One region of the Kribbella sp. NPDC004138 genome, then DNA from elsewhere that is predicted to be linked to it. Evidence: riboswitches for the same ligand, from Rfam matches in the RefSeq annotation. Region 1 holds a riboswitch; the other holds the start of a gene.
The links. Region 1 has a riboswitch for S-adenosylmethionine ahead of ACWEOO_RS39695 (aminotransferase class V-fold PLP-dependent enzyme). Riboswitches for the same ligand answer to the same signal wherever they lie in the genome.

Region 1 (15,436 bases):
GCTCCCGATCCGCGGCGAGACCTGGTACGAGCTCCGTCTCCCGAAGCCGCTGCGGTTCCGGACCGGTCACTGGTTCGAGCACGCCGTGATCGTGCCGGTCCTGACCATCGGCGCCGTCTTGCTGCTGCCGGGTGGGCTGCACGCGGTCGAGCGGCTCTTCGACGCGACGAGCATCTGGCTCGCCGGTCGCTCCTGACCTCAGTCTTGGAGCCGGCCCGTCAGGTACGACGGGATGCCGCCGGACTCGAGCGCCGCGGCGAACCGGCGCTGGTTGCGCTCGCCCGGCCACGCCTCCCAGAAGAACAGCGGCAGCGCCAGGGCGGCGCCGATCAGGACGACCCAGAAGCTCTCGGCCACGAACGACAGCGCGACGGAGATCAGGAACACGGCCTCACAGACCGCGAACCGGGTGAACGTCGACGCGGTGAACCGGCGCCACGAGTCCGCCTCGATCTCGGCCGCCGACCGCGCCGAGTGCGCGAGCGGGGGAGTACGGAAGCCGGCCAGTTCGCAGATCGAGTACGCGCCGACGGCGGCGGCCGGCACCACCAGCACCGGCCAGCCGGTCGGGAACTCGCCGATCCCGTCGGTCGCGAGCACGAACCACAGCACGAGCGTCATCAGCGGGATCGCCCCGGCCATCGTCGCGCAGACCATCGTCAGGCTCTGGCGGGCGGCAGGCGTGGCAGCAGAAGGTGTCGACACGCGGATGAGACTAAGGCATCGAAATCCGGACACATTGCGTACGTTTCCTCACGGAGAGTATTTGCAGAAGTTTTTCCGGACTTTTTTGCCAGAAGCTGTAACGCCTACCGAGCGGCGCCCGATAGGACGAGTGAGCCTGGTGGCTGCCCGGACCCCCGAGCGGACAGCCACCAGGCCTACCCATTTCTTCAGGGGTCGGGAGCGGTAATCTGAGGCCCATGTCCTCGCCAGAATCCACGCCCTCGTCGACGCCGCCGTTCGGCCGGCTGACGACCGCGATGATCACGCCGTTCCGCCCCGACGGGTCACTCGATCTCGACGCCGCCCAGAAGGTCGCCAGGCACCTCGTGGACGGCGGCAACGACGCCCTGGTGCTGAACGGCACCACCGGCGAGGCGCCGACCACCTCGGACGACGAGAAGGTCCGGATCATCCAGGCGGTCCGCGAGGCCGTCGGTGACGGCATCAAGCTCGTGGCCGGCGTCGGGACCAACGACACCGCGCACACGATCGCGTGTGCGCGGCAGGCCGAGGCCGCCGGCGCGGACGGCCTGCTCGTCGTCACGCCGTACTACAACAAGCCTCCGCAGGACGGGCTGCGCGCGCACTTCACCGCGGTCGCCGACGCCACCGGCCTGCCGAACATGCTGTACGACATCCCCGCCCGGGCCGGGGTCGAGATCAAGACCGAGACCCTGATCGCGCTCGCCGAGCACCCGCGGATCGTCGCGGTGAAGGACGCCAAGGGCGACCTCGCGGGGACCACCAAGGTGCTGGCGAACACCGATCTGTTCTACTACTGCGGTGCCGACGAGCTGAATCTCGCCACGATGGCGGTCGGCGCGGTCGGCATCGCGAGTGTCGTGGCGCACGTGGCAAGCCGGGAGTACCGGCAGCTGATCGACGCCGTGGTCGCCGGCGATCTCGGAGCAGCACAACAGATCGAGCGACGGCTGGTGCCCGCCGTCGAGGCGATCATGACCAGGACCCAGGGCGCCATCATGGTGAAGGCCGCGCTCAAGCTGGCCGGCGTCATCGAGCACGCGACCCTCCGGTTGCCGTTGGTTGAGGCGACCGCCGAGCAAGTGGACCGGCTCACCACCGACTTGAAGCAGGCAGGACTGATTGCATGAGCCATCCCCATCCAGATCTCGCCGCGCCCGGACCTCTCGCTCCGGGCGCTTTGCGGGTCATCCCGCTCGGCGGCCTCGGCGAGGTCGGCCGGAACATGACGGTGTTCGAGTACGACGGCAAGCTGCTGATCGTGGACTGCGGCGTACTCTTCCCGGACGAGAACCAGCCCGGCGTGGACCTGATCCTGCCGGACTTCGAGCCGATCCGGGACCGCCTCGACGACGTCGTCGCGGTGGTCCTGACGCACGGCCACGAGGACCACATCGGCGGGTTGCCCTACCTGCTGCGTGAGCGGGGCGACATCCCGGTGGTGGGGTCGCAGCTCACGCTCGCGCTGCTCGAGGGCAAGCTGAAGGAGCACCGGCACCGCAACGTGCCGCAGCAGACCGTGGTCGAGGGCGAGAAGCTGCAGATCGGGCCGTTCGTCTGCGAGTTCGTCGCGGTCAACCACTCGATCCCGGACGCGCTCGCGGTCGCGATCAAGACGCCGGCCGGCACCGTGCTGCACACCGGCGACTTCAAGATGGACCAGCTGCCGCTCGACAACCGGATCACCGACCTGCGGGCGTTCTCCCGGCTCGGCGAGGAGGGCGTCGACCTGTTCATGGTCGACTCCACGAACTCCGAGGTGCCCGGCTTCACCACCCACGAGCGCGACATCGCGCCGGTGCTGGACCGGGTCTTCACCAAGGCGAAGAACCAGCGCATCATCGTGGCCTGTTTCGCCTCCCACGTGCACCGCGTCCAGCAGGTCATGGACGCCGCCGTGAAACACCGCCGCAAGGTCGCGTACGTCGGCCGCTCGATGGTCCGCAACATGGGAGTGGCCCGCGACCTCGGGTTCCTGACGGTGCCCGGCGACACGCTGATCGACATGCGCGACCTGGACAACTACCCGCCGGAGCAGGTGGTGCTGGTGTCGACCGGTTCGCAGGGCGAGCCGATGTCGGCGCTGTCCCGGATCGCCGCCAACGACCACAACGTCGTCCACCTGCAGCCGGGCGACACCGTCGTGCTGGCGTCGTCGCTGATCCCGGGCAACGAGAACTCGGTGTACCGGGTGATCAACGGCCTGATCCGGCACGGTGCGAACGTGATCCACAAGGGCAACGCGCTGGTGCACGTGTCCGGGCACGCGAGCGCGGGCGAGCTGCTGTACTGCTACAACATCGTGAAGCCGCGCAACGTGATGCCGGTGCACGGCGAGGTCCGGCACCTGCACGCGAACGCGGATCTCGCGGTGCAGACCGGCGTACCGCGGGAGAACGTGGTCGTCGTCGAGGACGGCGTGGTGGTCGACCTGATCGACCGCAAGGCCGTGGTGGCCGGCAAGGTCGACTGCGGGTACGTGTTCGTGGACGGCTCGACCGTCGGCGACATCACCGAGACCTCGCTCAAGGACCGCCGGATCCTCGGCGACGAGGGCTTCATCTCGGTGATCGCGGTGATGGACTCGGTGACCGGCAAGCTGACCGCCGGGCCGGAGATCCAGGCCCGCGGGTTCGCCGAGGACGACACCGTGTTCGACGACCTGAAGCCGAAGATCGAGGCCGAGATCGAGAAGGCGATCGGCAGCGGCGTCGACGACATGTACCAGCTGCAGCAGGTGATCCGCCGGGTGGTCGGCAAATGGGTCAGCGACACCCACCGCCGGCGCCCGATGATCATTCCGGTCGTGGTCGAAAGCTGATCACCCGGTGTAACCTGCTCCGCGAGCAGAGGAAGGTGGGCCGGCGATGAGTGTCAGCGGGGTGAACGGGACGGGCCAGCGCCGGCCCACGATGAAGGAGGTCGCCGCCCGGGCCGGGGTCGCACTGAAGACCGTGTCCCGGGTGGTGAACGAGGAGCCGAACGTCAGCCCGGAGCTGACCGCCAAGGTCCAGGCGGCGATCAAAGAGCTGAACTACACGCCGAACGAGTCGGCCCGGATGCTGCGCCGCGGCAAGACCGGCACGATCGCCGTGGTGATCCGCGACATCGGCGACCCGTTCTTCGCCTCGCTCGGCCGCGCGGTCGAGCTGTGGGCGCGCTCGTCCGGCTCGGTCGTCATGATCGGACTGACCGACGAGGACCCGGACCGGGAGCGCGACGTCTGCCTGGAGTTCGTCGCCCGGCGCCCGGACGCGCTGATCATGGCGCCGATCGGGGAGACCCAGGACTACCTCGCTCCGCACGTCGACGCCGGGATGGCGGTCGTCACGATCGACCGGCCCGCGCACGGCATCGAGGCGGACGCCGTGCTCGCCGACAACGCGGGCGGTATCGACCAGGCGATCGACCACCTGGTCCGGCAGGGCCACCGGCGGATCGCGTACCTGGGCGACGACGAGCGGATCTTCACCGCGCGGGAGCGGGTGGTGGCCTACCGGGCGGCAATGGCCCGGCACGGGATCGGAGTCGACGAGGACCTCGTCCACCTGTCCGAGCCGACCACCGAGGGCATCGGCATCACGCTGTCGGCCGTCCTCGACCGCCCCGACCCGGCCACCGCTCTGCTGTCGGCCAACAACATGACGACCGCGGAGGTACTGCGGGGCCTGGCCGGCCGCCGGGACAAGGTGGCGCTGGTGTCGTTCGACGACCTGCAGCTCGGCGACCTGCTCAGCCCCGGCCTGACGGCGGTCGCGCAGTCGGCCGACGTGATGGCCCGAACGGCGATCCAGCTGATGACCGAGCGTCTCCCGGAACCGCACCGCCCCGGCCGCACGGTCCGTGTCCCGGTCAAGCTCACGATCCGTGGCTCGGGGGAGATCCCGCCTCCGCGCTGACCACCTGCCCGGGTTCGCCGAACCGGGCCAGCACCAGCGCGGCGGCGACCGCGAGCACGAAGCCGCACGCGGCCACGGCCTCGTAGCCGGGCCGCGGCCGATCGCCCAGCACGAGCAGCCCGACGATCGCCGGGAAGAACGTCTCGCCGACGACGAGCATCGCGGTCGCGGTTGTCACCCCGCCGCTCTGCAGCGCGGCGGCGTACCCGAGCATGGCCATCGCACCGCTGACGATCGCGATGTACGTGGCCGGCTCGGTGAGCAGGTCCGCCGGGCGCAGGCTGGGAATGATCCGGCCGCAGATGGCGACGACGCCGAAGCCCAGTCCGGCGATCAGGCCCAGCACGGCGGCGCGAAGCCGCCGCGGGACCAGTCGGCTCGCGACCCTGGCGAGGGCGAGCAGCATCACCAGTCCGGCGAGTGCAATCTCGAACCCGCGGCCGACCGTGGCGTTGCCCTCGGTGCTGGCCGAGATCCCCAGCAATCCCAGCCCGACACAGACCGCCCCGACGGCGGCCCATTCGACGCGGCCCAGCCGGACGCCCAGGGGCCAGGCCGCGAGCGCGGTCACCGCCAGACTGGCCGCGAGCGCGGACTGGACGAGGAACAGCGGGAGAACCTGCAGTGCAGCCAACTGCAGGGCGAAGCCGACGGCGTCCAGGGCGATGCCGGCCAGGAACCGCCACTGCGCGACGATCCGGACCAGTCCGTGGGTGCTGATGTTCTCGGAGGTGTCCGACCCGGCAGCGGCAGCCTGCAGCACCGAGGCCACGCCGTAGGCGACCGCGGCTGCCAGCGCACACAGCAGACCCCACCACATGCCTGCAGCCTACGGATCCGCGCCGTCTAGTCGTTGCGGGCGCGGGCCTGCGATCGCGGCCGGTGGGTGATTTGCCGTGGAGTTGGCCAGGCTGTCACCCGGCGGTCACTCGTGGAGCGCACCTTCGGGACATGAAACTGAGTCGCCGCCAGCTCTTGGCCGCATCTTCCGTCGCCAGTGCGTCGTTGGCCCTGCCAGGCGTCGCGTCCGCGGCACCGAATCTCGTCCGCCGTGACCGCGCCGCGCTGCCCTCGGGCGTCGCGAGCGCCGACGTGACGCCGAACTCGGCCGTCGTGTGGTCGCGCGCCGACCGCCCGGGCCGGCTGGTCGTCCAGCTGACCAGCCACGGCCGTTTCGACCGGGCGATCTGCCTGCGCGGCCCGAAGACGGACGCCGCCGACGACTTCACCGCGCGGCTGCCGTTGCGTGGCCTGCGCCCCGGTCAGCGCTACGACTACCGGATCGGCTTCGAGGACGAGAACGGCCGGATCGGGCAGACGCTCGACGGCTCGTTCGGCACGCCGGGCCGCAACCGGCCGGTGTCGTTCGTGTTCACCGGCGACACCGCGGGGCAGGGGTACGGCATCAACCCGGACCTCGGCGGCATGGTCGCGTACAAGGCGATGCACGACACCCGGCCGGACTTCTTCCTGCACTCCGGCGACAACATCTACGCCGACGGCCCGATCCAGGCCGAGCTGAAAGTTGCCGACGGCACCGTCTGGCGGAACGTGGTGACCGAGGAGGTCGCGAAGGTCGCCGAGACGCTCGCCGAGTACCGCGGCCGGTACAAGTACAACCTGCTCGACGGCAACGTGCGCTCGCTGTACGCCGACGTACCGCTGATCGCGCAGTGGGACGACCACGAGACGCTGAACAACTGGTACCCGGGGGAGATCCTCACCGACGACCGCTACACCGAGCGGCGCGTCGACGTGCTCGCGGCGCGGGCGAAGAAGGCGTTCCTCGAGTACTTGCCGATGGAGCACGCCGCGGGCCGGGACCGGATCTACCGCAAGGTGAGCTACGGTCCGCTGCTCGACGTGTTCTGCCTGGACATGCGTACGTACCGCGGCGCGAACCCGGTGCCGTCGACCGCCGGGCCGGTGGCGATGCTCGGTGCCGAGCAGGCCGCCTGGCTGGTGCGTGAGGTGGCGGCGTCGCGGGCGGCCTGGAAGGTGATCGCCAGCGACATGCCGCTCGGCCTGCTGGTGCCGGACGGCAACCTGATCGAGGCGGTCGGGAACGGTCTGCCCGGCGCGCCCGGCGGCCGCGAGCACGAGATCGCCTGGGTGCTGAGCCAGTTCAAGAAGCGCAAGGTCCGCAACGCGATCTGGTTGACCGCCGACGTGCACTACTGCGCGGCGCACCACTACGACCCGTCGCGGGCGGCGTTCACCGACTTCGACCCGTTCTGGGAGATCGTGGCCGGTCCGATCAACGCCGGCACGTTCGGTCCGAACGCCCTGGACAGCACCTTCGGGCCGGAGGTCGTGTTCTCGAAGGCGGCCGACTTCGCGAACCAGTCGCCGGCCGGCGGCAACCAGTTCTTCGGTCACACGTCGATCGACCCGCGGACCGGCGTGTTCACGGTCTCGCTGCGCAACCTGTTCGGCAAGGTTCTCTGGATCAAGGACATCACCCCGGCCTGAGAAGGCCAGTCGTACCCACCGGCTCCGGCGCTTGTGCGGGATGCCGCCCACCGGGGCCGGCGGGTACGACGTCACACGCCGTGCAGGACCTCCGCGCCCGGACCGTCGAGCTGCGGCAGGACGACGCGGCGCCCGGTGAGCAGCAGGAGCAACGAGAGCATCGGGCCGCGCAGCTCCGACCCGTCGCCGACGCTCCAGTCGATGTCGTCGGCAACCAGACGGAGCCCGTCGTACGGCAGCGACTTGAAGACCCTCGACATCCGGCTGCCGCGGCATTCCCAGACGCGCGTGGCCGCCGTCGCGGCGACGTCCGGCGGGACCGGGAGCGAGCGGCCGATCGGGATCGCGATGTCCTGCCCGTGAACGACGATGTCGATGAGCGTCTCCCGCGGAGTGACGCCGAAGTTGTGCCTGCGGGAGCCGATCATGCCGCGGATCTCGCCGATGATCTGCTCGGTCGGCAGCGCTGCCTGGTCGCGCCCGGAGGCCTGGATGATCCAGTTCAGGCTGTGAATGCCGGGATGCTTGAGTGCGAGGCGGAGGGCGGCGCCGAGCGTCATCTGCTGCAGGGTCAGGTGGCCGGCGACGTCGCGGACGGTCCAGCCCGCACACAGCGAGCGGTGCGCCCAGTCGTCGGTGGTCAGTGTCGCGAGCAGGTCGGCTGTACGGGCTCTTTGCGTGTCGATCGCGGTCCAGAGTTCGTCGTCGTTCATGACCGCGCCTTTCCGTCGGTGGGCCGGTAGCGCACGTCCGGCGGGCTGGTGCGGGTGCGCTTGAGTTCGAAGAAGTCGCGGCAGCCGGTGAGCAGGCGAATGCCGTCGAACAGGCGTACGGCGTCGTCGCCGCGGGGGACCGCGTTGAGAACAGGCCCGAAGAACGCGGACCCGTCGAGGTGCAGGACGGGTGTGCCGCCGTCGATGCCGACCGGCATGGTGCCTTCGTCGTGGCTGCGGCGCAGCGCCGCGTCGTACGTCGCGGAATCGGCCGCCTCGGCGAGCGTGACCGGCAGCCCGGCGGCGACGAGCGCCTCGGTCGAGGCGGCGCGGTACTCGGCGGTCGACGGATAACGCCAGTGGTCGAAGATCCGCTCGCCGAACGCGGTGTGCCAGGCCCGGAACGCTTCTGGTCCGTGGTGTGCGACCACCGCGGTCGCGACCCTTGACGGACCGGTCATCTCGCCGAGTTTCGCGCGGTAGGTCTCGTCGACGGCGCGGTGCTCGTTGAGCATCAGCAGGCTCATCACGTGGTACCGGAGATCGAGGGTACGGCGCTGGGCAACTTCGCGGAGCCAGCACGCCACGACCCACGTGTACGGGCAGACGGGATCGACGTACAGGTCGACCCGCGGCGTGGTGCCGGGGATTTCGGCGGCACGAGCGGATTCGGTGCGCTCGAGGAACCCGGCGGCGGGTGTGCCCCCGGTGCGGTCGGCGTAGTAGCGCGTCGTGACCTGGTCCCACAGGTCGCGGTCGGCGCCGGTCTGATCGTTGTGCATGGTCCGAGCGTCCGCCACCTTGGGTCATCGTCACATCGTCCGAATTGCTCAGTCGGTACTCAGACCGGTGCTCGCCCAGGCCGCGACCTGGGCGCGGTTCGCGAAGCCGAGCTTGTCGAGGATGTGCTGGACGTGATTCTGCGCGGTGCGTTCGGAGATGACGAGCCTGGCGGCGATCTCGCGGTTGCTCAGGCCGTTCGCGACGAGTCGTGCGACCTCGCGCTCGCGTGGGCTCAACGGGTCCGGCGCGACCGCCAGGCTCCGGAGGCGTTCCACCCAGGGCGTCATGCCGAGTGCCTGCGCCAGATCGAGCGCGTCCCGGGCCACAGCCCGCGCCCGGGATTCGTCGCCGAACCGCTGATGGGTCTCGGCCAGCAGGCAGGCAGACTCGACCGCGAAGCCCGGCGCGCCGATGCTGCGGCAGCGCGCTTCGGCCGTTCGGAGGTCCGCGACCGCAGCGTCCGGTTCGTCGAGGGCCGCGGCGCAGACCCCGAGGACGAGGTCGACCGGTCCGAGGAAGTTGGTCGCGCCCGCGCCGCCCACGACGTACCAGCCGCGGCGGGCCTCCAGGCGGTCCCGGAAGCGTCGTACGTCGTCGGTCGCGCCGATCGCGGCCGCGACCCGCGCGCCGATGGTGTTCAGCAGCAGCTCGCCCGCGCGCCAGTCCGGCCACGACTCGGGCCGGCCGCAGCGTTGGTACAGAGCCGCTGCCTCATCCGTCCGGCCGGCGTCGACGAGCACGAACGCGCGGGTCAGCCGGGCGGCGAGATCCCAGCGGGCGTCGGTTCCGAACTGCCAGACGGCACTGCCCAGCAGTTCGGGGGAGTGGCCGCGATGATGGCCGAGCACCAGCCGGAACGCGACCTCCGCACCGTGCGCCGCCGGATGACCGATGCTGCGGAAGACGGTGAGCGCTTCGTCGAGCAGCGTCTCGGCGTCGTCGAACTCGGCGCGGGCGGCGGCCAGTGACGCTCGGGTGATCAGGACGTGCCATCGACCCTGCGGGCCGCCCGCACGCCCCGCACAGCTTGCGATCCGGCCGGTCTCGCCGCCGATCGCGGCCAGGTCACCGGCGTACCAGAGCGTGTCGACGCGCCAGAGTCGCCCGCGCAGCTCCACTTCGGCGCGAATGGTCGACGTACCAAGCTCGATCATCCGGTCCGCGGCGGCGGCCAGTTCGGCCACGTCGTCAGGTCCGCTCGTCGCGAGCTGGCGCGCGGTCAGCGCTTCCACGAGAAGGGACGGATCTTGCAGCGCCTCGGCCTGGGCCAGCGCGTCACTGCTGGCTCGGAGCGCCTCACTCCACCGCGCGAGGTAGACAGCCGCCTGCGACTGCCGGGCCAGCAACCGGACTCTCGTCCTCGGCGAGCTGTGTGCTGCGGCGAGTGCCTCGGTACACCACTGGTCGATGTCGCCGTCCCAGTCCGACTGGCCGATCGGCTCGAGCGTGACGGCTGCCTGGGCGAGCAGCTCGGCTGCTTTCGCGCTCCTCGCGATCGCGACGGCGCTGCGCGTGGCAGCGTGGGCCGTCGCGAGATCACCGGCGCGGACGGATGCCGTCGCGAGGCGGAGCTGGAGCGCTGCCCGTTCGAGCGGATCAGGCGTTGCCGCTACGGCCCCGGCCCAGTGCCGTGCGATCTCGGCCGTGTCGGCGCCTGCGTCCGCTTCGAGCACCTCGGCCGTACGGCGGTGCAGGTCGGCGCGCCGGCTCAGGACCAGCCGCGCTTCGGTGTCCCGGCGTACCGACTCGTCGGCGAACCACGACTCGCCCGTGTCCGGTGCCACGACGATCGCACCGCCACGGATCAGTACGTCGACCGCGTCCGCGAACTCGTCGCTGGTGAGACCGGCGACTCGCTGCAGGACGTCCAGCCGGATCCGCGGGCCGGCCACGGCGGCGGCGACCCGCACCTGGGCCGCGTTGTCGTCGACCGGTCGCGTGGTGGTCACGCTCGCAGTGTGACGGCAGGCCGCTGAGTCCGCCAGTAGGTTGTGTCCATGACCGTCTATCCCGAGAGCCGCCGCGACGATGTGGTCGAGACGTTGCACGGGCACCAGATCGCCGACCCTTACCGCTGGCTGGAAGACCCTGACTCGAGCGATACCCAGGACTGGGTCGACCGGCAGAACGCATTCACCCAGGCCGAGCTGGCCGACTACCCCGAGCGTGGCTGGTTCCAGGCCACGATGGCTGCGATCCTCGCGCGGCCGCGGGCCGGTGTGCCCGTGAAGAAGTCGGGCTGGTACTTCGTCGGCCGCAACGACGGCACCCAGGCTCAGGACGTGATCTTTGTCGCCGGCTCGCTCGACGAGCTGCTGTCCGCGGGCCGGGTGCTGATCGACCCGAACACGCTGTCCGAGGACGGCACGGACTCGCTGGGCTCGTTCACCGTGAGCCCTGACGGCAAGTACTTCGCGTACGGCGTCAACGAGAGCGGCAGCGACTGGACGACGTTCCGGCTGCTCGACATCGCCAACCGAAGGCCTGTCGACGACCAGGTGTCGGAGGCCAAGTTCTGCGAGGCGACGTGGCTCCCCGACAGTTCGGCGTACCTGTATCTGCACTACCCGGCGAGCGGGCGCAGCGAAGGCACGGAGACGACGTCCCTGTCCGGCGGACGGCTGATGCTGCACCGCGTCGGTACGCCGCAGTCCGAAGACGAGCTGCTGCTGAGCTTCCCGGACAACGAGCGGTACTTCATCACTCCCGAGGTGTCCGACGACGACCGGTACCTCGTCGTCCACATCACCGAGGGGACCGACCACGCCACCCGGCTCTGGATCTACCCGATCACCTCCGACGGCCTGGGCGAGCCGGTAAAGGTGGTCGACGAGTTCGCGGACGAGATCGCCTTCGTGCGGATGTCCGGCGACCAGCTGGTCCTGCGCACCGACCGGGACGCGTCCCGCGGCCGGGTGGTGCTGTCGACGCTGGACGGTTCATTTACCGACCTGATCCCGGAGGGAGAGTCGACGCTGCAGGCAGTCCGCGGTACGGCGGACGGCCTCGCCACGTTGACGCTCGTCGACGCGCAGCCGGTGCTGACGCTCTACGCGCTGGACGGCTCCGGTGAGCGCGTCGTCGACGTGCCTGGTGGCGGTGTGGTCGGGCTCAACGCCGGGCCGGAGTACGACGAGCTGTTCATCGGCCTGTCGACGACGACCGACCCCACGCTGTCGTACGTCGTCTCGACCGGGTCAGGCGACGTACGCGTGCTGCCGGAGCTGGTTCGTGGCTCCGGAGGCTTCACGCCGCCTCAGGTCACCGTGACACGCCGGACCGGACCGGTGCCCTACTTCTTGATCACCAGGTCGGACCTGGACTTCTCCGAGCCGCGCCCGACGCTCATGTGGGGGTACGGCGGGTTCCGTATCCCGATCCAGGCCGACTACCGGCCCGGCTGGCCGGCATGGCTTGCTGCCGGTGGCGTGCTGGTCATCACCAACCTGCGTGGCGGCGGCGAGTACGGAACCGAGTGGCACGACGCAGGGCGGCTCAAGAACAAGCAGAACGTCTTCGACGACTTCATCGCGGTTGCCGAGGATCTGCGGGACACCGGCGTGACGACTCCGGCGCAGCTGGCCGTTCACGGTCGCAGCAACGGCGGGCTGCTCGTCGGTGCCGTCATGACGCAGCGACCGGACCTGTTCGCGGTCGCATTGCCCGGTGTGGGTGTCCTGGACATGCTGCGCTTCCACAAGTTCACCGTTGGTGCGGCCTGGGCGTCCGACTACGGCTCGCCGGACGATCCGGAGCAGTTCGAGGACCTGCTGGCGTACTCGCCGCTGCATCGCGTCAGCGACGGGACGTCGTACCCGGCCACGCTGGTGGTCACGGGGGACCACGACGACAGGGTGGTTCCGTTGCACAGCCACAAGTTCATCGCGGCGCTGCAGCATGCCCAGTCCGGTCCGCGACCAGTCTTGACCCGGGTCGAGGTCAACACCGGCCATGGCTTCGGAAAGCCCGCCGCGATGATCGCGGCGGAGTGGGCGGACCTACTGGCGTTCGCTGCTCACCATGTAGGTCTCGTACCTCCCGAGCAGTAGGAGAGCTGCTTGTGGCTACCAGATCCGCGGGGCCTGAAGGTCCCGCGGGTCGTCCGCCGGCTGACAGCCGTGGGCGCTCTCCGTGTACTCCGTGCGCGGACCGGTCGTGGCCAGCGTACGGACGGCGTTGACGAGCCGGTCCACGTGCTCACGGGTCGCCCCGAGGCCGAGGCTGGCGCGGACCGCCGTACCGTGCTCAAGGGAGTCGGCAAGCAGGTGGCCGACCAGCGGGTGGGCGCAGAACTTGCCGTCCCTGACACCGATGCCGTACTCGGCGCTCAGCGCCGCGGACACCAGCGTCGAAGTCCGGCCGGCGAGCGTGAAACAGACCGTGCCGACGCGGTCGGCCTCCTCGCCGAAGATCGAGTACGTCGTGACGCCGTCGATCTGGGCGAGTCCGGTGCGCAGCCGGGCCAGCAGGCTGCGCTCGTGCTGCTCGATGGCGTCGCGGTGCTTGCTGATCGCGGCGCACGCGCTGGCCAGGGCGATGGCGCCGATGACGTTGGGGGAGCCGCCCTCGTGGCGGGCCGGTCCGGTCGTCCACACCACGGTGTCGCCCGTGACGGCGTGGGTCGCGCCACCGCCGTACAGGTACGGGTCGGCGGCGTCGAGCCAGTCGGAGCGGCCGATCAGTGCGCCGGCGCCGTACGGCGCGTAGAGCTTGTGACCGGACAGGGCGACCCAGTCGACATCCAGAGCGGCGATGTCGACCGCGCGGTGCGGAGCGAGCTGTGCGGCGTCGAGGCAGACCCGCGCGCCGTGGGCCTTGGCCACCTTGGCGATGTCGGCGATCGGGAAGATCTCGCCGGTGACGTTGGACGCTCCGGTGACCATGACGAGGCGAGGACCTTCGGGCGCCTGACGGAGCGCGTCGGCGACCCGGGTCACGGCCTCGGTCGGGCTGGACGGGGCCCCGAGGCGGACGGTCCGCTCGGCGGGCCACGGCAGCAGCGCGGCGTGGTGCTCGGACTCGAAGACGATCACGGTCGCGTCGGCCGGCACCGCGTGGGCGAGCAGGTTCAGGGCGTCGGTCGTCTGCCGGGTGAAGATCACCTGGTCGTCCGCGCGGGCGCCGACGAAGCCGTGCACCTCGGCGCGGGCCCGCTCGTACCACTGGGTGGTGATCCGCGAGGCGTAGCCGTTGCCGCGGTGCACCGACGCGTACGACGGCAGGGCCGCCTCGACACTGGCCCGGACGGACTCCAGACACGGGGCGCTCGCGCCGTGGTCGAAGTTCGCGTAGTCGGTGACCCGGCCGTCGGCGAGCGGGACCAGCAGGTCCGAACCGACGGTGGCGGGGATGTTTCCGGTGACCTGACGCGTGACGGTCGGCCGCGAAGTCGTCGTACTGGCCGGCTCGAGGATGGACAGGATCGACATGACGATGCTCCCAGGGAAGTCCGCACTTGCCGAACGGGGTATCCGCACGGCCTGGTCTTCACCCGGGGCACCCCACCGCGGAGGAGGGTTGCCGGCCAGCTAGCCGGGGCTTGTCGCTGGCACTCATGACCTGCCGAGAACGGTAACGAACGGGATACGGCTGCCGCCAGTGACTATCTCATGTGATGAGATGAGTGAACACATCGTGGGATGACGTAAGGAAGTCGATGACCTGGAGAGCGCCTGTGGTCGAGCGGCCGGACGGCTCGCTGACCGCACCGGAACGCGAACTGCTGCAAGGCTATCTGCAGTTCTATCGCAGCACGTTGCTGTTCAAGTGCGCGGGGCTGACCGCGGAGCAGTTGGCCGAACGGCCGTCGCCGCCCTCCAACCTGTCGCTGCTCGGCCTGATCCGGCACCTCACCAAGGTCGAGCGGATCTGGTTCCGCATCCACTTCGCCGAGGTCCCCGCCGAGCCGGTGTTCCCGCTGGAGCTCGGCAAGGACGCCGACTTCGAGCGGATCGAGGCGGCCGACGCGCAGGCGGCGTACGAAGGCCTGATCGCCGAGTGGAAGCTCTCCGACGACGCGGCGGCCGGCCACTCGCTGGACGAGCGGTTCACGTTCAAGGGCATCGATTCGACGCTGCGGATGATCTACATCCACCTCATCGGCGAGTACAGCCGGCACTGCGGCCACGCAGACCTCTTGCGGGAGCAACTCGACGGGACCACGGGCGCGTAACACGACCTGCCACGCACCTAGGCTGCCGCCGTGCCGTTCACTCTTGCCCACCCCGCGGCCGTCCTTCCGCTGTGCCGGCGTCCGTTGGTGGCGTCGGCTCTCGTGGCCGGCGCGGTGGCTCCCGACCTGCTGTACGTCGGGCCGATCTACCGGATCGCCACGCAGATCAACGGCAACTTCACGCTGACCCTCACCCACAAGTTCACGTCGGCGCTCTGGCTGGACCCGCTGCTGGCGCTCGTGCTGCTTCTTGTCTTCAACGTGGTGCTCAAGCGACCCCTGGTGGCTCTGGCTCCGACTGCGCTCGCCGCACGCCTGCCTGGTGCGGCCCGACCCCATCTGGTGTGGATGGTCGTCTCCGCCGTCCTGGGTGCGCTGACCCATGTGCTCTGGGACTCGTTCACGCACTATGACGGGTACTTCGTCCGAGAATTCCCAGGCTTCTTCCGGGCTCAGCTGACGGGAGCGTGGGACGTGAACCGCATCCTCCAGTACGTCAGCACCGTCGGTGGCTGTCTCGTCCTCGCCGTCTGGCTCTACCGCTGGTACCGCCGTACAGCACCGTCCGCTGTCGAGCCGGGGGTGCCTGATTGGGTGCGCTACCTCGTGCTGGCCGCCTTGATGGTCTTCGGCGTCACCGGCGCGATCGTCGAGCTCGGCCGGGTGGACGGCGAGTTCGCCGGGGAGAC
Region 2 (15,436 bases), on a different contig from region 1:
ACGAGACGACCACGCCCACGACGTACAGCGGGAGCATCAGCAGGCCGATCAGGCAGAAGTACTGCCACGAGTGCCGCTCCTCGTGCCGGACCAGGGCCGCGTTGTCGAAGTAGGTGCGGTCGTGCTTGCTGAGTACGACGTTGCCGATCGTGAACGCGCCGGCGATCGGAAAGCCGAGCTTGTACTCGTTCGCGAAGTACAAGCCCCGCGGTCCCCGGGAGAACGTCGCCCGTCCGAGCACGCCGACCAGCCCACCCGCGAGCGTCGACAGGTTGAGAAAGTTCCCCACCAACTTCACCCACTGCCAGGCGGTCATACCGCTCAGTATCGATCCGATCGGTGCCGAAGGACAGGAGGTGTCTGCCTTCCCGCGCCGCTGCCTGGGTTCGGCATGCGTGCGGACCCATGTACGTACCTGTGTACGTCCTGTCGTTAGGGACCCTGTCGGTGGGGTAGGTCAGACTTGGCGGGTGAGTTCGGTGCGGATGTGGCGTCCTGGGCGGGTGGTGGATCCGCAGTCGGTGATCGGCGGGTTGCGCAAGGGGCCCGGCGATCCGGCGTACGTGTTCGACGCGGCGCGGCGGACGGTGTGGCGGGCGACGCGGACTCCGGAGGGGCCGGTGCTGTTGCGGCTGACGCCGCATGCCGGATCCGTCGAGGCCGAGGCGTGGGGGCCGGGGGCCGAGTGGGCGCTCGACGGGGTGCCGGAGCTGCTCGGCGACCGGGACAGCTGGGAAGGGTTCGAGCCGCTGCCCGAGCACCGGGTGCTGGTGGACGCGGCGCGGCGCTTCCCGCATCTGCGGGTGCCGCGGACCCGGGCGGTGTTCGAGGCGATGGCGGCCGCCGGGATCGAGCAGGTGGTGACCGGCAAGGAGGCCTTCCGGGCGTGGCGACTGCTGCTGCGGGAGTACGGCGAGCCGGCGCCAGGGCCTCATCAGCAGGGCAACCGGGTGATGATGGTGCCGCCGGCGCCGGAGGAGTGGCGGCAGATCCCGTCCTGGCAGTGGTTGCGCGCCGGGGTCGAGGGCCGGCGATCGCGGGTCGTCATCACGGCCGCGACCCGGGCGAAGGCGCTGGAGCGGACGCTCGAGCTGAGTGACTCCGCGGAGATCGAGCGGCGGCTGCGGTCGCTGCCGGGAGTCGGCGTGTGGACGGCGGCCGAGGTGCGCCAGCGGGCTCACGGCGACGCGGACGCCTTCTCGTTCGCGGACTACCACGTGTCGCGGAACGTGTCGTACGCGCTGATCGGCGAGGAGCTCGACGACGACGGCTGCGCCGAACTGATCGAGCCGTACCGCGGTCACCGCTTCCGGGTGCAGCGCCTGATCGAGCTGGCAGGCATCGGCCATCCTCGCTTCGGTCCGCGCAAGTCCCTGCCCACCCACACGCCGGGGGCCACGCATCGCCTGAGGTAGCCCTGGGCACAGGTGCCTGACGATGATCATCAACGGGGACGGCCTGTATCTCGTGGCAGGCCTGGCCCTGCTGCTCGGTGCCGTACTGCCCCGGTTACTGGCGCGGTACGCCGTTTCCGCGCCGATCGCCTTCCTCGGTGCGGGCCTGGTCCTCGGCCTCGCCGTCGACCGCGCTCACCTGAGTCCGATCGCGCAACCGGCGCTGACGAAGCACCTGGCGGCGCTGACCGTGATCGTCGCGCTGATGGGCGTCGGCCTGGCCATTGACCGGCCGATCAGCCTGCTCACCTGGGCAGTCACCTGGCGGTTGCTGTTCGTCGCGATGCCGGCCGGGATCGCGGCGCTGGCCGGGGCGGGTTGGCTGCTCGGGCTCGCTCCGGCGACCGCACTCCTGATCGCGGCGGTGCTGGCGCCGACGGATCCGGTGCTCGCGTCCGACGTCCAGGTGGAGGGGCCGACGACCGGCGAGGACGCCGAGCTCGACGAGGACGACGAGGTGCGGTTCGCGCTCACGTCCGAGGCGGGCCTGAACGACGGGATGGCGGCGCCGTTCGTGTACCTGGCGGTCTTCGTCGCGACCAAGACCCTGTCGCCGTGGCAGTGGGTCGCCTGGGACGTGGTCGGGAAGTCGCTGATCGGGGTCGCGATCGGCTTCGGGGCGGGCTGGTTGCTCGGGCGGATGACGTTCTCGGCGCCGTCCCGGAGCCTGCGGCTGTCGGAGGCCCGGGAGCCGGTGCTCGCGCTTGCTCTGACGGTCGGGGTGTACGGGCTCACCCAGGTGCTCCACGGGTACGGGTTCGTCGCTGTGTTCGTCGCGGCGCTCACGCTGCGCTCGGTGGAGAGCAAGCACGCGTTCCACGGCGAGCTGCACGACTTCATCGGTGAGCTCGAACACATCCTCACCTGGGGCGTCCTGCTCCTGCTCGGCGCCGCGGTCACCGCCGGGCTGCTGAAGCCGCTCACGGTCGCCGGCGCCGCTGTCGGCGTACTGCTGGTCTTCGTGGTTCGTCCGCTGTTCGGGTGGCTGTCGCTCGCGCGCTCGGGACTCCGGCGGTCCGAACGCTGGGCGACGGCGGCGTTCGGCGTCCGCGGCGTGTCGTCGGTGTACTACCTCGCCGCGGTCGGAGCGCATTTCCGGGACGACCTGCCGTGGCTCTGGGCGACTCTGGGGTTCACGGTGATCCTGAGCGTCGTTGTGCACGGGGTCGCGGCGACGCCGGTGATGCGCTTCCTGGAGCGCCGGGGCTGAGATCCCGCGTCTCGAATACTGGGAACGCGGGACACAATATGGACCCGATTGGGTAATCTCGGGGGAGCTCATCCAGAGGGACTGAGGGAAACGGCCCGTTGACGTCCCGGCAACCCTCCCCGTCGAGACCCCGTCCGGGGCTCTCCGCGAGGGAACGGTGCCAAATCCGTCCCGCGCCGAGATCCGGCGACCGGGGAAGATGAGGAGGGAACCTCACTCATGAGCCTGACCGCCACCCACACGATCCGTGAAGGTGCCTTCGGCAACGGTACGCACCTGAGCTGTCGCGCCTGTGGGGCGAAGTCGCCGCTCGGCCCGTTCTACGCCTGTATGGAGTGCTTCGGCCCGCTCGAGGTCGGATACGAGTACCCGAACATCACCCGCGAGCAGATCGAGGCCGGCCCGAAGAACATCTGGCGGTACCAGCCGCTGCTGCCCGTCCCCGTGGACGTGGCCAGCTTCCCGAACACCGAGCCCGGCTACACCCGGCTCGTCGACGCGCAGAACCTGGCCCGCGAGCTCGGGCTGCGCAAGCTGTGGGTGAAGGACGACTCGGGCAACCCGACGCACTCCTTCAAGGACCGCGTCGTCGCCTCCGCTCTGAGCGCCACCCGCGAGCTCGGCATGAAGGTCTTCGCCTGCCCGTCGACCGGCAACCTGGCGAACGCGGTCGCCGCGGCCGCCGCCCGGGCCGGCATCCGCTCGGTCGTGTTCATCCCGCACGACCTCGAGCGCCCGAAGGTGATCACGACCGCTGTGTACGGCGGGACGCTGGTCGCGGTCGAGGGCAACTACGACGACGTGAACAAGCTCGCCTCCGAGATCGCCGGCGAGGAGGAGGGCTGGGCGTTCGTGAACGTGAACGTCCGCCCGTACTACTCCGAAGGCTCCAAGACGCTCGCCTTCGAGATCGCCGAGCAGCTCGGCTGGCGGCTGCCGCAGCAGATCGTGATCCCGGTCGCGTCCGGGTCGCAGCTGACCAAGATCGACAAGGGCTTCACCGAGCTCGGCAAACTGGGCCTCGTCGACGCCACCGACTACAAGGTGTACGGCGCGCAGGCGACCGGCTGTTCGCCCGTCGCGCAGGCGTTCCGCGACGGGCACGACGTGGTCAAGCCGGTGCGCCCGGACACGATCGCGAAGTCGCTGGCGATCGGCAATCCGGCCGACGGGCCGTACGTGCTGGACGTCGCCCGCCGGACCGGCGGCGCGATCGAGGACGTCAGCGACGACGAGGTCGTCGAGGGCATCCAGCTGCTGGCCCGCACCGAGGGCATCTTCGCCGAGACCGCGGGCGGGGTGACCGTCGCGACGCTGAAGAAGCTGATCGCGACCGGCCAGCTCGACCCCGAGGCCGAGACGGTGATCATCAACTCCGGCGACGGGCTCAAGACGCTCGACGCCGTGGCCGACCGGGTCGGCCCCAAGGTGACCATCCCCGCGTCGTACGACGCCTTCGTGAAGGCAGGCCTGCAGTGAGTGTGAGCGTTCGCGTCCCGACCATCCTGCGGCCCTACACCCAGGGCGTGTCCGAGGTGTCCGCCGAGGGCACGACGCTGACCGAGGTGCTCGACTCGCTCGACGCGTCGTACCCCGGCATCAAGGGCCGCGTCCTGGACGACGCGGGCGAACTCCGCCGCTTCGTCAACGTGTACGTCGACGACGACGACGTCCGCTTCGCCGAAGGCCTGCAGACCACCATCAAGGACGGCGGCCAGGTCTCCATCATCCCCGCGGTCGCCGGCGGCTGACGCCTCCCCGCCCCGGTTGTCGAGTCGTGGATTTCGGCTGGCGCTCGGCGCCGATTTCCACGACTCGGTGGATGGGGTGGGAGCCGATCGCCACGAGTCGGCGCGGCTTAGGATTCTGGGATGCGAGCGGTCGTAGTTGCGGAGTACGGCGTACTGCCTGAGGTTCGGGACGTGCCTGAGCCCTCGCCGGCTGCCGGGGCGGTCGTACTGCGGGTTGAGGCGACGGGGCTGTGCCGCAGCGATTGGCACGGGTGGATGGGGCATGACTCCGACATCGTGCTGCCGCATGTGCCGGGGCATGAGCTGGCCGGGACGATTGCCGCGGTCGGCGCCGGTGTGACCGGGTGGGCGGTCGGGGATCGGGTCACGACGCCGTTCATCTGTGCATGCGGCTCGTGTGAGCAGTGCCTTGCCGGTGACCAGCAGGTGTGCCCGAATCAGCTGCAGCCCGGGTTCAACTACTGGGGATCATTCGCCGAATACGTCGCCGTACCGTATGCCGCGGTGAACCTGGTCCGGCTGCCCGACGACATGGACTTCGCCACCGCCGCTGGCCTGGGGTGCCGCTTCGCCACGTCGTTCCGCGCCGTCCACCAGGTCGGCAAGGTCGTCGCCGGCGAACGCGTCGCAATCTTCGGCTGCGGCGGCGTCGGTCTCTCCGCCGTCATGATCGCCGCCGCTCTGGGTGCTGAGGTGATCGCCATCGACACCAATCCGGCGGCGCTCGAGCTGGCCCGCACCTACGGCGCTTCTCAGATCCTCGAAGCCTCCGCCGACACGGTCAGCCAACTGCGCGATCTCGGCGGTGCACATGTGACCATCGACGCACTCGGGTCCAGCGACATCGTCCAGCAAGCATTGACAGCTCTCCGCCCCCGCGGCCGCCACGTCCAGGTCGGCCTCCTCCCCAACGGCGTCCAGTTGGACGTAGGCCGCCTCATCGGCCAGGAACTCTCCTGGCTGGGCAGCCACGGCATGCCGGCCCATGCTTACCCCGAGATGCTGGATCTGGTTGCCCAAGGCAAGCTCAACCCAACCCAGCTGATCACCCGTACCATCACCCTGACCGAAACCCCTGCCGCCCTCGCCGCCCTCTCCAACGGCACTCCACCAGGCGTCACCGTCATCACCCCGTAGTTACAGGCGGATCAGGTACACGGTGGGTGGGCGGCCGGTGCGGCCGTGTTGTTGGGTGCCGGTGGGGGCGGCGAGGCCGGCTCGTTCGAGGCGTTTGAGGACTCGGCGGGCGGTGCGGAGTTGGACGGCGAGGTGGTCGGCTACGTCTTGGGTGGTGAGGCCGTTGGGGAGGGTGGCGGTGAGTTCTCGCATGCGGGCGAGGGTTTGGGTGTTGAGGCCGACCCGGCGGGCCAGGAGCGGGAGGCTTTCGGTGCCGCGGGCGCCGGCCGGCTGTTCGCCGGAGGGTTCGATGACGATCTCGACGTCGTCGGACATCGAGACCACCCCGGCAACAGTGCCGATCGAGGCGGCGCGGCCGACTGCGCGGCGGGCGAGCGCCTCGGCTTCGGCTGCCGTCCGGCCGACGCCGAAACCGACGTACGCCGTGGTGTGCCGGGCCGCGAGGTGGTCGAGCAGCGGCATCCGGGAGAACTGTTCGGTGGCCTGTTCGAGCAGCCCGCGGGTGGTGACGACGAGGTGCCGGCCGTCGGGCAGCGCCGCGAGGCTGCCGCCGAGGGTGATGAGGTCGGCGGCCAGCGCGTCGTCGGGCTCGGGGAGGTCGATGACGCCGAGCGCGACCTGGGCGTCGCCGACGTGCTGGCCGGTGGTGGTCAGGATCAGCGCCTGCAGGGTGGAGCGGATCGAGTACCGCGACGGCGCGAGCCGCACGGACGGCATCTCGTTCTCGATCAGGTGGAACGCCGAGCCCAAGCAGCTGATCGCGACCTTCGTGTCGTGCTTGTCCCGCGCGGTGCGGTGGAACGCGACGATGTCGTCCGACGTCAGGCCCGGCCGGTACGGCAGCACCTGGATCTGGTCCGTCGGCAGCTTCGCCTCGATCAGGGTCTCCAGGACCTCGGCCCGCCGCAGCGTGTCGATCGAGAACCGGGTGACGTTGTGCCCGAGCCGCAGCAGCTCGACCAGTGCGCGCAGCAGGGTCGCCCCGTCGTACGAGACGTACATCGCGGGCCGGTCGATCACCCCGGCCTCGGTGGCGATCGTGTACGGGACGACGCCGGTGAACAGGAACGCGTCGACGGCGCTGTGCGCCTGCTCGACGAGCTCGACGGCCTCGGTCTCGTGCCGGTACGGCAGCGGCAGCAGTGTGGTCCCGCTGGGGGCGCCGACCACGGTCACCCGCTGGACCAGGTCCTCAGGCCCGACCACCCCCACCGCAAGCGCCATCAGCCACACCCTGGAGCTGAGCAGATCCTCACGGCGGTCCTCCGACGACTTCTGGTCTGGCCCTCAAGTCGCAGAATAGCGCAGCGGGCTCCGAGATCTTGACGTTCAGGCCTTGCTCTCCTAGTTTCGGTCAATACCACAATTGCCGCCACCCCTTGCGGTGGGCCCGGGGAGCGTCGGTGTGGTGGAGCGAAGGAGGGAGCGCGCCACCTCACTGCTCCCTGGCTAGTGCAGCTCCTCGAGGCAGCGGATCACCAGATCGCGCTCGCCCGGCGGCAGCTCCGGTCCGTACGGGTCGTGGGCGGCCGCGGCCGGCACCAGTCCCTCCCACTCGGCCGCCCACAGCATCCGCTGCACGTAGCCCTCGATCGGCGCGTAGAACGTCGCCGCCGCGAACCGGTCCAGCCGCTCCGACGCGGTCAGGAACCCCGAGTGGTCGCCGGCCGTCCAGGCCCGCAGTACGGCGGCCGACAGCTCGACCTGCGCCGACGCGATCCCGACGAGCGCCGTGTCCGCGCCCCACATGAACGACGGCCCGTACATCCGGTCCTCGCCGGTGATCAGGAGCTTGCCGGTGCCGCGCCCGGCCCAGATCGCGTCCTGGCAGCCGATCGCGCGGTCGAGCGTCGCCGTCTTCACGCCGAGCATCGCGTCCAGCGACAGCAGATCGCGGATCAGCTCGGGCGGATACGGATACCCGCCCGCCTCGCCGTGCAGGTAGAACCCGACGAGCGGCAGCCCGCTCTCGGCCGCGACGCGCTCGTGCAGCGCGACCGCCTGCGCGTGACCGTCCGGCCGCTCGCCCAGCGCTGCCAGCGGATAGACCATCACCGCGTCGGCCCCGCCAGCCGCAGCGGCCCGTGCCATCTCCACCGTCGCGTCCGCGGCGTCCTCCAGCGACTGCGCCGCAGTCGCCTTCGGTACGCCGACACCGGCGACGATCGGCACGTCGGTGGCGGACCGCCATGTCTCGAGCACCTTCGCGCGGTCGCCCGGTGACAGGTACAGCCCGCGCCCGGTGTGCGCCCATACGGCGACGCCGCCGATCGTGTGCCTGGTCAGCGTCACGGCGTACGCCGACAGGGCGTCGTACGCGACGACGCCGTCGGAATCCATCGGGGTGACGACCGCGGGAAGCAGTGTCCCGCGAAGCCTCTCGACGAGTGGATGCATGATGTCCTCTCAGACGTCGTGCCCGAGACCGGGGCGTTTCGGTACGTCGATCCAGCCGTCGCAGTCGGCGAACACGCTCGGGGCCAACGGGTCCTCGTCGACCATCAACGGCCCCACCAGATCCGCCGCGACGGTCGCTCCGGGTACGGCGGCGGCCAGGTGTACGGCGGCCAGTGTGGCCACGCCCAGCTCCGGCATCGAGCCTACCTTCACCGCCAGCCCGGCGGCCTCGGCCACCGCGGCGATCTGCAGCGCCCGGTGTAGCCCGCCGACCTTGAGGATCTTGATGTTCAGTACGTCGGCCGCACCGCGGCGGGCGATCTCCAGCGCGTCGTGCAGTGAGTGCATGCTCTCGTCGACCATGACGCGCACGTCGAGGCGGTCCCGCAGCCGCACCAGGCCGGCCAGGTCCCATCGTGGCAGCGGCTGCTCGAGCAAGGTCAGCCCGGCCGCGCTCATCTTGGCGAGGTACGGCAGCGCGGTCGTCGCGTCGTACCCCTCGTTGGCGTCCAGGCACAGCTCGGCGTCGGCGGGGATCGCGGCGCGGACGGCGCGGATCAACTCGAGGTCCTTCGCCGGGTCGTGGCCGCCCTTGACCTTCAGGTGCCGGAACCCGCGGTCGGCGTACTCGGCTGCCTCGGCGGCCATCTCGTCGAGCGTGCCGAGACCGACCACCCAGGTCGTCTGCACCCGGTCGCGGACGCTGCCGCCGAGGAGGGCGTGCACCGGCCAGCCGCTCATCCGGCCGGCGAGGTCGAACAGGGCGATGTCCAGGCCGGACTTGGCGACCTGCTGGCCGCGCAGTACGCCGTCCATGGCGATGTGGGCACCCGCACGGTCGAGCGGGTCGTGGCCGATCAGCGCCGGTGCGAGGTGCTCCTCGATCGCGGCCTGGACGCCGGCCAGCGTCTCGCCGGTGTACGCCGTCATCGGGGAGGTCTCGCCGATCCCGACGTCGCCGTCGGCCGTGTGCACCTCGACGACCAGGCTGATCAGCTCGTTGCTGACCCCGCTGCTGATCTGGAACGGCCGGCGGTACGGCGCGCTGACCACGCGGGTTTTGACCGCGCTGATCGGCGCCGCCCCGGCCGGCAACCCCGCCGGTAGTGCTGCAAGACTCATTTCCGGCTCCTAGGGTCGCAATCTGCGCGGAAAGCATTTACGGTCAAGACCGTAAATACCGTGAGCGCTCCCTGTCAACGGAAGGTGGCACCCCGATGCGGCTGGGTCTGTATCTGAACCTGTACGGCACCCCGGACGAGCGGCCGCAACTGGCCGACGCCGTCGAGCAGGCGCGACTGGCCGAGGAGGCCGGGTTCGAGTGGATCGTGCTCGGCGAGCGGCACCTGCATCGGCCCGGGTACCACGAGATCCTGACGTCGATGACCTGGCTGGCCGCGCACACGTCGCGGATCGGGATCGCGACGGCCGGCGTCGTGGCGCCGCTGTACGACCCCGTCGTCCTGGCCGAGACGCTGGCGCACCTGGACGTCCTGTCGGGCGGGCGGCTGACGGCCGGCTTCGTGCTCGGGTACCGGCCGGAGGAGTTCGCGCTGTACGGCGTCACGCAGGCCGAGCGGGTCGCGCGGTTCGAGGAGTGCCTGGACATCGTCACCAGGCTGTGGACCGAGGACGAGGTCAGCTACGACGGCAAGTTCACGAGCATCAGCGAGGCCTACCTGTCGCCGCGCCCGGTGCAGAACCCGCGGCCGCGGCTGTGGAACGGCGGCCGGGTGTCCGCGGTGCTGGAACGGACCGCCCGGATGTGCGACGGCTGGACGACGTCCTTCAACGAGCTGGACGCGGACCTGCCCGGCAAGATCGCCGAATACCGGTCGTACCCGCGCGGCGAGGACACGCTCGGCGCCGAGGTGATCCTCTGCCGGGAGGGATTCTGCGGGTCGACCTCGCAGGACGCCCGGCGGACGCTCGAGGAGCCGCTGCGCGACCTGTACGACGCCTACACGGGCTGGAAGCGCACCTCCACCGACGCGAGCCGCTACACCCAGGGCTGGGACGAGATCGCCGACCGCAGCGTGATCGGCTCGCCGGCCGAGTGCGCCGAGCGGCTGGCGCACTACGAGCAGATGGGGGCCGACGGCATCGTCCTGCGGATCCAGCCGCCGGGGATGCCGCAGCGGGACGTGCTGCGCTCGATCGAGGCGTTCGGAAATCTCATCGGTTCCAGGTGAGGCGTTACGCAGGGTGTACGTCGTAACCTCTTGGTGACGGAGGTTGTCCCGCCACTGCCGGCGGGACACGGCTGACCGTCGACGGGAGGCGAGCGGGATGGCCGAGGTGGTCTTCTGGATTGTCGTCTTCCTGCGCTTCGCCGTACCGCTGCTGATCCCGCGCTGGCCGCTGCCCGCGGTGCTGGCCTCGCTGGTGCTGGACGCCGCGGACCAGACGATCTTCCAGGCGTTCGGGTACGACCCGCCGTTCTACCAGAGCTACGACAAGGCGATGGACGTGTTCTACCTGTCCATCGCCTACCTGGCGAGCCTGCGCAACTGGTCGAACCTGCACGCGGTCAAGGTCAGCCGCTTCCTGTTCTTCTATCGCCAGATCGGTGTGCTGCTGTTCGAGCTCACCGGCGTCCGGACGCTGCTGCTGATCTTCCCGAACACGTTCGAGTACTTCTTCATCGCCTACGAGGGGATCCGCGCCCGCCGGAACCCGCTGCGCTACAGCCTGCGGTTCTGGGTGCTGGTGGCCGCCGGGATCTGGATCTTCGTCAAGCTGCCGCAGGAGTACTGGATCCACGTCGCCGAACTCGACTTCACCGACACGGTCCGCGACGTCGCCTGGTTCGGGCCGGCCGTGGTGATCGGGCTGCTCGCCCTCGCCGCCGTGGTCTGGTTCGTGGTGCGGCCGCGGCTGCGGCCGCCGGACTGGCGGTTGCGGCTGACGGCCGATCCGCTGCCGGCCGCGATCGACGAGGCCGGCGAGCGGGCTGCGTTCCGGGCCGAGCACGGCAGGGTCTTCGGCTGGTCGGCGGTGGAGAAGATCTTCCTGATCGGCATCATCAGCGTGATCTACGGCCGGGTGCTGCCGGGCGTCGACGTCAGCGACTTCCAGCTCTTCCTCGGGATCGCGTTCTTCGTCGTGATCAACTCCGCGATCGGCCTGTGGGCCGCCCGGCGCGGCTACGGGTGGGACTCGGCCGCGATCTCGTTCGCCGTGGTCTTCGGGCTGAACGTGCTGATCGTGTTCGTCGAGGACCTGCTGCTGAGCCGCCGGGGCGACGGCCTGTCGCTCGGCGACACGTTCTTCTTCATCTTCCTGTTCAGCATCCTGACGGTGCTCTACGACCGGTACCACCCGGTCAACGAGTACCGCACCGCCGCCGCGAAGAACGAGGTCACGCCCTAGACCGCACACCGAACCGAGGAGCTCACGATGTCAGACGGCGACACCCCCGGGACGCACCGGCGCCCGGGCGAGGTCGAGGTGCCCGAGTGGCCGAGCCGATGGGTCGGCTGGATCCTCTTCGCCGGCGTGATGATGATCGTGCTCGGGATCCTGCACGCGTTCCAGGGGTTCATCGCGATCTTCCACGACGACTACTTCCTGGTCCGCACCACCCGGCTGGCGATCGAGCTCAACTACGACTCCTGGGGCCTGATCCACCTGATCCTCGGCCTGGTCGTGGTCGTGTCCGGCATCGCACTGCTCAACGGCCGGCTGTGGGGACGGATCGTCGGCGTGATCCTGTCGGTGCTCAGCATCGTGGTGAACGCCGCGTTCCTGGCGGCGTACCCGATCTGGTCCACGATCCTGATCGCCGTCGACATCCTGGTCATCTGGGCCCTCACCGTGCACGGCGACGAGATGCGGACGATGCTCGAGGTCCGCGAGCGCTAGGTCTTCGGATCGGGTTGTGCACTGGCGGTGGGCTGCCGGGTCGGAAGATGGGCCGACAGGAACAGTGACAGCAGCGAGATCAACGCCAGGGCGGCCAGGGACGCGCGCAGTCCGTCCAGCCGGGCCTGCTCGTTCTCGTCGATGACGGCGTCGGCGGTGGTCTGGTCCACCTTGGCGTCGGAGAGCGCCTGACTGAGCTGGTCGTTCGAGACGAACGGGACGCCGCCCGCGAGCTTCACCTCCGCCTGCGACGACACGCTCGCGGGAACGTCCGGATTGTTCTTGATCCCGGTCAGGAACGACGTGGTCAGTGCCGAGATCAGGATCGCGCCGGCCAGGGCGGTTCCGATCGAGGAGCCGAGGAACGTGATCGAGTTCTGCAGTCCACCGACCTCGCCGCTCTCCTCGTCGGGCACCGAGCTGACGGTGACGGCGCCGAGCTGCGACGCCAGCGCTCCGATGCCGAGCCCGGCCAGCAGCAGCGGCACGGTCACGACGTCGGCCCCGACGCCGATGTCGAGCCCTGCGATCAGCAACACGATCCCCAGGAACAGCAGGGCGAAGCCGACCCGGACCACGCGCCGCGGCGACGCCTGCGGCCGGAGCCGCGGTACGCCGATCGCGGTGGCCAGCAACCCCAGTGACAACGGCAGCAGCCGCAGCCCGGTGTCGATCGCCGACAGGCCGAGGGCGATCGACAGGAACAACGGGACGACGAAGAACAGCCCGGCCTGCAGCAGGTACTGGAAAAGGAACGAGGTGAGCCCGGCCCGGAGCCGTTGGTTGCCGAACATCGCCGGGTCGACCAGGACCGCCTCCCCGCGGTTCGTCCGGCGGCGCTCCCAGGCCATGAAGCCGACCAGGACGGCGCCCCCGCCGAGGACCAGCCAGACGACCGGCGACAGACCGAGCCAGGACGGGGCGCCCTGCTTCGGGTTGACGAACCCCCAGGAACCCGCCCGCAGCACCCCGAAGACGATCAGAGCGAGCCCGGCCGCGGACAGCGCCGTACCGACCAGGTCGAGCTTCGCGGAGCGATCGGCGGGGACGTCGGCGATCCGGCGGGTCATCGCCAGGATGCCGAGCACGATCAGGACCTCACCGGCGAACACCCAGCGCCAGGACAGGTACGTGGTGAACAGGCCGCCGATCAGCGGGCCGAGCGCGACGGCGATCGCGGCCGCCGCGGCGACGGCGCCGTACGCGCGCGGCCGCTGGGACTTGTCGAAGTTGGAGGCCACGAGCGCGACGATGGCGGGCATGATCAGCGCCGCGCCGATGCCTTCCAGCCCTGACCAGCCGATCATCAGCACCGTCAGGTTGGGCGACAGCGAGGTGGTCAGCGAGCCGGCCCCGTAGATGATGCAGCCAATGGCGAAGGCGCGCTTGCGGCCGAGAATCTGGCCGAGCTTCCCGCCGGTGATCATCAGTGAGGCCATCACCAGGGTGTAGAGCGTGATGGCGGACTGGATCCCGGTCACCGTCGTCCCGAGATCCGCGGCCACCGTGGCGATCGACACGTTCATCACCGAACTGTCCAGCGCCATCAGGAACTGGCCGGACGCCAGAGTGATCAGAACTGTCCGCGAGCCGGTCGCGGTGCGCACGCCGGAGGCCGGCGCGTCGCTGCTCATCTGGGTCCCCCTCCCCGTCCGGATTCCGGCCGGACGAGGTCAGTAGAGCGCACCCGCCGGCACCCGGCATCGTCCGCGCCGGGTGATGGCGGGCGTCAGGCCTTGAGGCCCGACATTGCGATCGAGTCGGTGAGGTAGCGCTGGAGGAGGCCGAAGACCAGCAGGCTGGGGACGACCGTGATGGTCGCGCCGGCCATCAGCTGGTTGATCGGGACGGCCTGGCCCTGGAGGGTGGCGAGGCCGACGGTGAGGGTCTGCATCTTGCCGGACTGGCCGATCACGAGCGGCCAGAGGAAGTCGTTCCAGTGCCAGAGGAAGACGAAGATGCCGAGCGTGGCCAGCACTGGGCGGACCAGCGGGAGCACGATCATGGTGAAGATCCGCCATTCGGGGGCGCCGTCGATCTCGGCGGCCTCGAAGAGCTCGTCGGGGAGCTGCACGATGAACTGCCGCATCAGGAACACGGCTTGCGAGTTCGCCAGCGTGGGCACGATCAGGCCCCAGTAGCTGTCCACCCAGTCGAGCTTCGCGACCAGGATGTACGACGGGATCAGCGTCGCCTGGAACGGGACCATCAGCGTGGCCAGGAACGCCCAGAACATGATCTCCCGGCCGGGGAACTTCTTCTTCGCGAACGCGTACCCGGCCATCGCGGCGAACAGCAGCACCAGTGCCACCGACACCAGCGAGTAGAGCAGCGAGTTCACCGTCCAGCGCGGGATGTCCGAGCTGGACAGCACCTTGGAGAAGTTCTCCAGCGTGAAGTTCGCCGGGTTCAGCGCGTCCGGGAACGTCTGCCCGCTGGGCGGTGCGAACGCGACCAGCACCATCGCCGCGAACGGTACGACGGTGACGATCGCGGTCAGCGTCAGCAGCGTCGGCAGCGTCAGCCGGGCCGCGGTCCCACGCCGGGCCGCCGCCGGCGGCTCCGCGACCGGGCGGACCGGCGGGCGGTCGAGTACCTGGGCCATCTAGTCGTCCCTCCCGACGAGCCGGCGCTGTACGAGCGAGACGATCAGCACGATCAGGAACAGCACCAGGCCGATCGCGCTGGCGTAGCCGAAGTCGAAGTACTTGAACCCGCTGTCGTACAGGAAGTACACGAGCGAGTAGCTGGAGCGCACCGGGCCGCCGCCGGTCATCACGTACATCGCGTCGAAGACCTGGAACGCGCCGATGGTCTCGATCACCAGCACGAAGAACAGCACCGGCCGCAGCTGCGGCAGCGTCACGTAGCGGAACCGCTGCCAGGTCCCCGCGCCGTCGATCATCGCGGCCTCGAGGTACGACTTCGGCACCGCCTGCAGGCCCGCGAGCAGGATCAGCATCGAGTACCCGAAGCCCTTCCAGGCCGAGGTGAGGGCGATCGAGGGCAGCACGGTGTTCGACTGGCTGAGGAAGTCGATCGGGCCGATCGAGACCAGTCCGAGGACGGCGTTCAGCAGCCCGTCCTGCGCGTCGTAGATCCACTTCCAGATCACCGCGGCCAGCACGATGCTGGTCACGTACGGCAGGAAGAACACGCCGCGGAAGAAGCCCCGCCGCCACACCACCTGGTGCAGCAGTACGGCGGTGCCGAGCGACAGCAGGACCGTCAGCGGGACGAAGATCACCGTGTAGGTGATCGTCACCAGCAGGGCCTCGTGGAACACCTTGTCCGAGAGCAGGCGGGTGTAGTTGTCGAGCGCGATGAAGTCCCATTTCCCGCTGATCCGGTAGTCGGTCAGCGAGAGGAAGAACGCCCCGATCGCCGGCAGGAACCGGAACAACAAGAACAAGACCAGCATGGGCAGGACGAACACGAAGCCCACCCACGGGCGTTTGAGCGTGCCGCGCCGGGCCGGGCCGGCGACGGGTCCCGCCCGACCCGCCGCCGTGTCCGGCTGCCGTGCTTCGGTCAACGCTGCCTCGAGAGCAGGTCGTTGGCCTGCTTGGCCGCGTCGTCCAGGGCCTGCTGGGGTTGCTTCTTGCCGGTCAGCACGGCCTGGA

Region 2: linked by a shared signal. The riboswitch ahead of thrC (threonine synthase) and the one ahead of ACWEOO_RS39695 (aminotransferase class V-fold PLP-dependent enzyme) in region 1 are both predicted to bind S-adenosylmethionine.

What each region holds. Positions count from the first base shown of each region.
Region 1 is NZ_JBSGFZ010000042.1:375-15,810, reverse strand. Features, by position in the region: gene ACWEOO_RS39750 (metal-dependent hydrolase) at 1-196, shown strand, start outside; gene ACWEOO_RS39745 (hypothetical protein) at 199-705, opposite strand; gene dapA (4-hydroxy-tetrahydrodipicolinate synthase) at 924-1,838, shown strand; gene ACWEOO_RS39735 (ribonuclease J) at 1,835-3,529, shown strand; gene ACWEOO_RS39730 (LacI family DNA-binding transcriptional regulator) at 3,576-4,607, shown strand; gene ACWEOO_RS39725 (hypothetical protein) at 4,567-5,427, opposite strand; gene ACWEOO_RS39720 (alkaline phosphatase D family protein) at 5,559-7,079, shown strand; gene ACWEOO_RS39715 (maleylpyruvate isomerase family mycothiol-dependent enzyme) at 7,151-7,792, opposite strand; gene ACWEOO_RS39710 (mycothiol-dependent nitroreductase Rv2466c family protein) at 7,789-8,574, opposite strand; gene ACWEOO_RS39705 (LuxR C-terminal-related transcriptional regulator) at 8,623-10,524, opposite strand; gene ACWEOO_RS39700 (prolyl oligopeptidase family serine peptidase) at 10,573-12,624, shown strand; gene ACWEOO_RS39695 (aminotransferase class V-fold PLP-dependent enzyme) at 12,640-14,004, opposite strand; SAM riboswitch class IV at 14,022-14,135, opposite strand; gene ACWEOO_RS39690 (DinB family protein) at 14,232-14,747, shown strand; gene ACWEOO_RS39685 (DUF4184 family protein) at 14,778-15,436, shown strand, end outside.
Region 2 is NZ_JBSGFZ010000001.1:327,255-342,690, forward strand. Features, by position in the region: gene ACWEOO_RS01535 (hypothetical protein) at 1-316, opposite strand, end outside; gene ACWEOO_RS01540 (DNA-3-methyladenine glycosylase family protein) at 471-1,415, shown strand; gene ACWEOO_RS01545 (cation:proton antiporter) at 1,438-2,664, shown strand; SAM riboswitch class I at 2,730-2,870, shown strand; gene thrC (threonine synthase) at 2,884-4,143, shown strand; gene ACWEOO_RS01555 (ubiquitin-like small modifier protein 1) at 4,140-4,415, shown strand; gene ACWEOO_RS01560 (zinc-dependent alcohol dehydrogenase family protein) at 4,536-5,552, shown strand; gene ACWEOO_RS01565 (hypothetical protein) at 5,553-6,776, opposite strand; gene ACWEOO_RS01570 (dihydrodipicolinate synthase family protein) at 7,002-7,949, opposite strand; gene ACWEOO_RS01575 (mandelate racemase/muconate lactonizing enzyme family protein) at 7,959-9,071, opposite strand; gene ACWEOO_RS01580 (LLM class flavin-dependent oxidoreductase) at 9,167-10,141, shown strand; gene ACWEOO_RS01585 (hypothetical protein) at 10,239-11,321, shown strand; gene ACWEOO_RS01590 (DUF7144 family membrane protein) at 11,349-11,813, shown strand; gene ACWEOO_RS01595 (MFS transporter) at 11,810-13,447, opposite strand; gene ACWEOO_RS01600 (carbohydrate ABC transporter permease) at 13,543-14,418, opposite strand; gene ACWEOO_RS01605 (carbohydrate ABC transporter permease) at 14,419-15,348, opposite strand; gene ACWEOO_RS01610 (extracellular solute-binding protein) at 15,345-15,436, opposite strand, start outside.